Skermanella sp. TT6: one gene and its partner. The protein of the gene in region 2 interacts with the protein of the main gene of each other region in a pairwise test. Links are inferred from orthologs where the notes say so. Each region holds a gene or a part of one and is shown on either strand. Other genes may lie near its edges. The genes, in order: mntR and IGS68_RS04025.

Region 1 (3,230 bases), 4.8 Mb from region 2 along the record:
GCGCAGTGGGTCGGCGGCGAGGAAGGCAATCGCCACCGCCACGATCAGGAGCAGCGGAGCTGCGACCGCCAACGCCAAGATCATGCGGCGGGTGGTCATGCGACCTCCCCCCGAACATCGAACAGGCTCATCCAGCCGAGTTCGACGAACTCGGACTGGTGCGCGTGGAACATGTAATGCCCCGGTTCGTGATCCTGGTATGTGAACTCCAGGATGCCGCGCTGGCCCTGGCACTGCGTGATGATGTCCACGGTCCTGAGCGTCGGCGTCAGCGTTGTGCCACTGTCGTAGTAGTCGAAAAAGTTGCCGTGCAGGTGAAGGCTGTTGATAGGATCGAACTCGGTCACGTTGACCAGGTAAATCCGGACCGGCCGCCCCCGGTCGATCACGATCGGGCGTTTGGAATAGGCATGCGCCACCGTATTGACGGCGTAAACCTCGTTCTCCTCGTCGAAGTTCGTGTCGAAGGCGTTCATGACCATGACAAACTCCTGCCACTCCCGGTTCTCGGGTGTGCCGAGCAGGCGGGAGCGGGCGACCGCTTCGTGCTCGGGATGGCGCGCCGGATCAGGATCCACGATGAAGGCACCGTACAGGCCTTTATGAATGTGGCGCTTCAGCGGAACGGTGTGGCAGTGGTAGAGGTGGCAGCCGAAAGGCCTGGCGTCGAACTCGTAGACGAATTGACCGCCAGGAAGGACGTCGCCAGCTCCCGGGACACCGTCCATCCGGGCGGAGTGGATGCCGTGGAAATGCATGGAGTGCGGGTGCGATCCGCGGTTCCGGAAGGTGATGCGGACCCGCTCGCCCTCGACGGCCCGGATGGTCGGGCCGGGGATGCGTCCGTTGTAGGTCCAAGCCGGAAAGAAAATGCCCGGGGCGATCTCGACTTCCTTGTCGATGGCCTCGACCACGAACTCGCGGCAAGGGCGCCCTTGGTCATCCCGGATGACTTCGCCGGTATCCCAGTCGGTGAGAAGGGTGTGTGGATCGAAGCCGTTCCGCGCGGTATCGACCTCACCCACGGTCATCATGCCGCCATGCGAGGCGTGCGCCGCCGAAAGCGCCGCCGACGGCTGGCCGTCTGTGATCGGCATCGCGTGCCCGGGGCCGTGCGTCTGGGCCGCGGCACCACCGAGGGCGAGCCGTGCGGCGTGCACCCCTCCCAGAAGGGCCCCTCCTGCGAGGAGCAAACGTCGCGTCACGGGCTGACCGAACAGGGACCTCATGCTCATCGCTCCTGTATTCAAGCCGACAAGGCCTTACTTCAGGCATTTGTCCGATGCTATAACATGTAGCAAGTGCTATAGTCGCGCCGAATCGACCCCTCGTCAACAATCCACTCGGAGGATCCGGAAGCCCGCTGGCATAGGTAGGGAACGTTGTGGCAGGATCGCCGGAACCGGAGGGAAAACCGAACAGTGATCGGAAGGAATGCGAGCAGAGTGCCGGAGGAGATGCCTGACGCGGACCGGCAGGCCGCGAACTTCCAGAGGGTCCGCGAGGCCCACCAGACGGAGTTGGCTGAGGATTATGTCGAACTTATCGCCGACTTGATCGACACAACCGGTGAAGCGCGCGCGGCTGACATCGCCCGGCGCCTGGGCGTCGCACATCCGACCGTGGTCAAGACCATCGGCAGGCTCCAACGGGAGGGCTTGGTGGCAAGCCTGCCCTACAGGTCGATCTTCCTGACCGAGACAGGACGCAAGATGGCCGAGCGCTGCAAGCGCCGCCACGAGGTCGTGGTGAATTTCTTGAAGGCCCTCGGAGTGACCGAGGAGACGGCGGAGCGCGACGCTGAGGGGGTCGAGCACCACATCAGCGAGGAAACCTTGAGGGCCTTCGAGCGCTTTATCCGCTCCAATCGTGTCGGCTGAGGAGGTCCGATGCAGTCGAAGGCGAAGCATGCTTGCATATTTCGGGTGAGATGGACCCCGTTGGTGAGACAATCGAGGTGGCGGGTTAAGCGAGAGTCCCGCGGGATCATTGCGCCGTGTTGATGCCGGGCATCGGTGTCGGCGCGAGTTGTAGGGTAATCGCTATCTTTTCAATATCCAAATCCTTGTTGTTGCTGATGCCGGTGGGCATGGGGCGAAGGTGAGCATCTCCTGGTTTGTCGAGCCTGCTCGGCAAACCAGGGGAGCGGAACCGTTCGGCGCAGCCGATCGCCCCGATGCGCATGGCTGCATCATGGTTCGGGTCCTCCGAGGCCCACCGGATACAAGGTTGCGGCGCGATGATCCGCGCCCGATGGCGGGCTCCCCTCGGACAGACGGAGCCCGACAACGATTACTGGCTTGACACCAAAAACCCTATACAAGCAATCACGCTAGATTTGTTGGCGGGCCTAGGAAGAGGGAGCTTATACGCTACCTTTTCTTCCAGGCTGGAGAAATTTATTTCATCCCCCAAACTGCATTCACTCCTATGACTTGGTTGCTGGCCGGTTGAATTAATCTAGGTTTGCCACAACGGTTCATGTCATTGCCCGCCCAACACGTCTTCAGTTCAACATCACAAGAAGCTTCGAGGCTAACGTAAAAATTTTTACCTTAAGGGTATTTCTCGCATAACTTGTTGTATTTCTAAAGGTTTTTTCTTGTCATGACTGCCTGGGCAAACTCCAGCAAGTCCATTGGCACAAACCCATGAGTTGTAATTTCATGACGACGATCCACTCCAATCACCGGCGCAAACGCATAGTGGATCTGCTCATAACGACGATAATTTGCCCCCAATTTCGTGCTCAGGAAACTCTCGATATGGGCACGTGACTTGGCGAGGCTCGCTCCGGTGTGCTTATCCGCCGAACGCTTGCAGGAGCCAAAGAGGATCCTCTCAGCATCGGTATCCACACCGATAACATCGATTTCGATGTTCGACAGCCCGGAGTCCGGCTTGTCCCACCAACCCTCCACCATCATGGTGAGGGATATGGGGCCCTTTCCGTTGGCGGAAGCCTGCCGCAGCACCTCGCGTATCATTTTTTCAAAAGCAAACCCTTCCAAGTTGGTGAGGCGTTCATCGGCGCGAACTACCGCGCGTTCGACCGGTTGGATCCGGGCTAGATCAGCGGCACGCCCAAGGGCGACTAGCCAGGCGGAGAGGAAGTTATCGGTAATGACATAGCGTGCATTGCGTTGGCGATCCGCCGAGAAGATCGGCTTACGCATCTCGATCATGCTGTACCGCTCGATCAGGATCTTTAAATATCCACCAAGCTGCTT
Region 2 (3,230 bases):
TCACGCCCTCGGCCTCCAGCAGCAGCAGCGCCCGGCCGCCGTTGGTCGGGTCGTTCGGCACGGCCACGGTGGCGCCCTCGGGCAGCTCGGCCAGGCTCTTCACCTTGTTGGAGTAGATCCCCATGGGGAACACGACGGTCTTGCCGACCGAGACCAGGTCCAGTCCCCGGTCCTGGACCTGGTTGTCAAGGTAGGGCTGGTGCTGGAAGGAGTTCGCCTCGATCTCGCCGGCGGCCAGGGCCGCGTTGGGGATGACGTAGTCGGTGAACTCGACGATCTTGATCTCCAGCCCCTGCTTGGCGGCGATCGGCTTGACCGCGTCCAGGATCTGGGCGTGCGGGCCGGCCGAAACGCCGACCCGGACGGTCTCGGCGGAGGCCGCGCCCGCGAGGGCGATGGCGGCGGCGCCGACCAGGGCGGCGCCGAGGCGCCGGGACAGGATCTTGGCGGAGGGGATGTTCATGAGGGTCCCACTTTCTTCAGGCTGTCGAATTGATTGTTCGTCTTGATCAGCGGGTTCCGATGGCCCGCTTGTTGAGCTTGCGGGCGAGCCGGTCGCCCAGGCTCTGGACGATCTGGACCAGCACGATCAGCACCAGGACGACGGCGGCCATCACTTCCGGCAGGAAGCGCTGGTAGCCGTACCGGATGCCCAGGTCGCCCAGGCCCCCGCCGCCGACCGCGCCGACCATGGCCGAGTAGCCGATCAGGCTGACCACCGCGAGCGTCAGGCCCAGCACGATGCCGGGCAGCGCCTCGGGCAGCAGGAACTTGGCGATGATCTGGAGCGGCGTCGCGCCCATCGCCTCGGCCGCCTCGATCAGGCCGCGGTCCACCTCCCGGATGGCGCCCTCGATCAGGCGCGCGATGAACGGGATCGCCGCCACGGTCAGCGGCACGATCGCCGCCGAGGTCCCGATCGAGGTGCCGGCGACCAGCCGGGTGAAGGGGATGATCGCGACGACCAGGATGATGAACGGGGTGGAGCGGGTGGCGTTGACCACCACGCCGGCGATCCGGTTGAACGCCACGTTCTGGAGCAGTTCGCCCCGCCCGGTGGTCGCCAGCAGAATGCCCAGCGGCAGCCCCAGCAGGGTACCCAGCAGCGCTGCCAGACCCACCATGTAGAGCGTTTCGACGGTGGCGTTAACCAGCAGCGCGTAGACTTGCGGGGACATGTCCGAGGACCTCTACCGACAGGTTGTTGACTTGGATGAACGAGATGGCGGACTGCACCGCCTCGGCGCCGCCGACCGCCTCGACCACCAGGATGCCGAACGGGGCGCCCTGGATATGATCGATCCGCCCATGCAGGATGTTCACGTCGAGCCCGAAGCGCCGGGTTATCTGGCTGATGATCGGCGTGTTGGCCATGGCGCCCTTGAAGGTGATGCGCAGCACCGGGTTGCCGCCGGGCAGCGGCTCCGCCACCAGCCGGGCAGCCAGGGTCTCCGGCAACTCGGCCCCGGCCACGGCCGAGACGAAGCTGCGGGTCGTCGGGTGCCGAGGCGCCGTGAACACGTCGAACACGTCGCCGCGCTCGATGATGCGGCCGGCCTCCATGACGGCGACGCGGTGGCAGATCTCCTTGATCACGGCCATCTCGTGGGTGATCAGGACGATGGTCAGGCCGAGCTTATCGTTGATGTCGGCCAGCAGGCGCAGGATCGACGTGGTTGTTTCCGGGTCGAGCGCCGAGGTCGCCTCGTCGCACAGCAGCACCTTGGGCTCGCTGGACAGGGCGCGGGCGATGCCGACCCGCTGCTTCTGGCCGCCGCTCAGCTCGGCGGGATAGCGGTCCCGCTTGTCGGCGAGGCCGACCAGGTCGAGCAGCGGCTCCACCTTCGCCTTGATCTCCGCCTTGCGCAGGCCGGCCAGTTCCAGCGGCAGCGCCACATTGTCGTACACGGTGCGCGACGACAGCAGGTTGAAATGCTGGAAGATCATGCCGATGCCGCGCCGGGCGGCGCGCAGGCCGGAACCGTCCAGCGCCGCCATGTCGACGCCATCGACCGTGACCCGCCCGGCGGTCGGCCGCTCCAACATGTTGACCACGCGGATCAGCGTGCTCTTGCCCGCCCCGCTGCGGCCGATGATCCCGAAGATCTCGCCGCGGCCGACGGAAAGGTCGATCCCGTCGAGCGCGCGAACCTCGGGACCGCCGCCGCGCCCGGGAAATACCTTCTCGACACCGTGAAACTCGATCATCCCCATACCCCGCAAAAACAAAAATCCGCCCACAGCAGCTACGCCGGGCGGATCCCCACGCTCTTTAGCTGCATTTATAAAGCGCCCGCAAGCTGGTGCTCAAATCGGCGCTGTGAATTGCTATATAATTACATGCTGCGTTGCGTCAAATGGAATTTCCGACGCATCTCCCATGTGGTTTGTGCAGACGCCAGCTCCAGCGGACGGGCCTTCCGCACCTGGAGATGGTGCCAAGCAGCCGCTTGCGGAAGCACGCTTTTGTGGCTATGGTCCGCCCCACCTCAAGGCTGGGGCGTCGCCAAGCGGTAAGGCAGCGGTTTTTGGTACCGCCATACGCAGGTTCGAATCCTGCCGCCCCAACCAGCCAACCCCTTCCAGGGATCAGGCTTTCAGGGGGCTCTGTCTCCCGGAACGTGTCGCAACGCGTTCAAACGCAGAGCCGCCGATTTCCGCCATCTTCCAGTCGTCGCAAGTATCCCGGGCAACACAGGCTGATATGCTGGATGGTGTCTGAGAATCTCGGTTAGCATCAAACAATGCAAAACAACGTTAGAGCTGTACCCGATCAGGTCGATCCGCCCGAGACAGCTGATCCGATGCGTTGCGCCATGGGCGCAACCTACGATCGTCAGACCGCATCACCTCCGCCCTGCATCAAGCCGTAGGTTGCGCCTATGGCGCAACACAATGCGGCGAGTGGAACGGCCGGTTGCGAGGACCGGAGCGGTTCAACATGATCGGGTACCGCTCTAGCTAATGTCGCGCGACGCCGGAAGAGCATACCAGCGACAGCACCGTGGCACACGCCAACAAAGCAGCGAAGACTAAGCCGATCTGGTATCGCGCCCAAGCCGCTGCACAGGCTGGTCGCAGCCTGTGGTCGGGTTTCCTGATGGGTCTCGGCGCTATTACTACCATGTGCAGCGGAAGTGTCGTCGGGCCGGTACCATGTCTGTCCTGCTGGTCCACCGCGTTCGACATCGGAGAGCAGCCTATGACTGAGACGCTCACCATCTCCCGCG

Evidence for each region.
Region 1: the proteins of IGS68_RS04025 (region 2) and mntR interact in binary tests that used the Escherichia coli proteins (3 or more experiments, as listed by UniProt). The link is inferred for Skermanella sp. TT6 from one-to-one orthologs.

Annotation. Positions count from the first base shown.
Region 1 is NZ_CP067420.1:5,682,303-5,685,532, reverse strand. The notes cover bases 257-3,168. They hold mntR (manganese-binding transcriptional regulator MntR), read left to right. Parts: upstream 257-1,457; coding sequence 1,458-1,880; downstream 1,881-3,168. Other genes in these bases: IGS68_RS26480 (ATP-binding protein), read right to left, coding at 2,589-3,168; IGS68_RS26485 (hypothetical protein), read right to left, coding at 1,987-2,184; IGS68_RS26495 (multicopper oxidase domain-containing protein), read right to left, coding at 257-1,229. Outside these bases: IGS68_RS26500 (ZIP family metal transporter), read right to left, coding at 1-99; more of IGS68_RS26495, read right to left, coding at 96-256; more of IGS68_RS26480, read right to left, coding at 3,169-3,230.
Region 2 is NZ_CP067420.1:863,798-867,027, forward strand. The notes cover bases 178-3,089. They hold IGS68_RS04025 (methionine ABC transporter ATP-binding protein), read right to left. Parts: upstream 2,209-3,089; coding sequence 1,147-2,208; downstream 178-1,146. Other genes in these bases: IGS68_RS04015 (MetQ/NlpA family ABC transporter substrate-binding protein), read right to left, coding at 178-463; IGS68_RS04020 (methionine ABC transporter permease), read right to left, coding at 510-1,178. Outside these bases: more of IGS68_RS04015, read right to left, coding at 1-177; IGS68_RS35890 (hypothetical protein), read left to right, coding at 3,203-3,230. UniProt on the Escherichia coli protein: Part of the ABC transporter complex MetNIQ involved in methionine import. Responsible for energy coupling to the transport system. It has also been shown to be involved in formyl-L-methionine transport.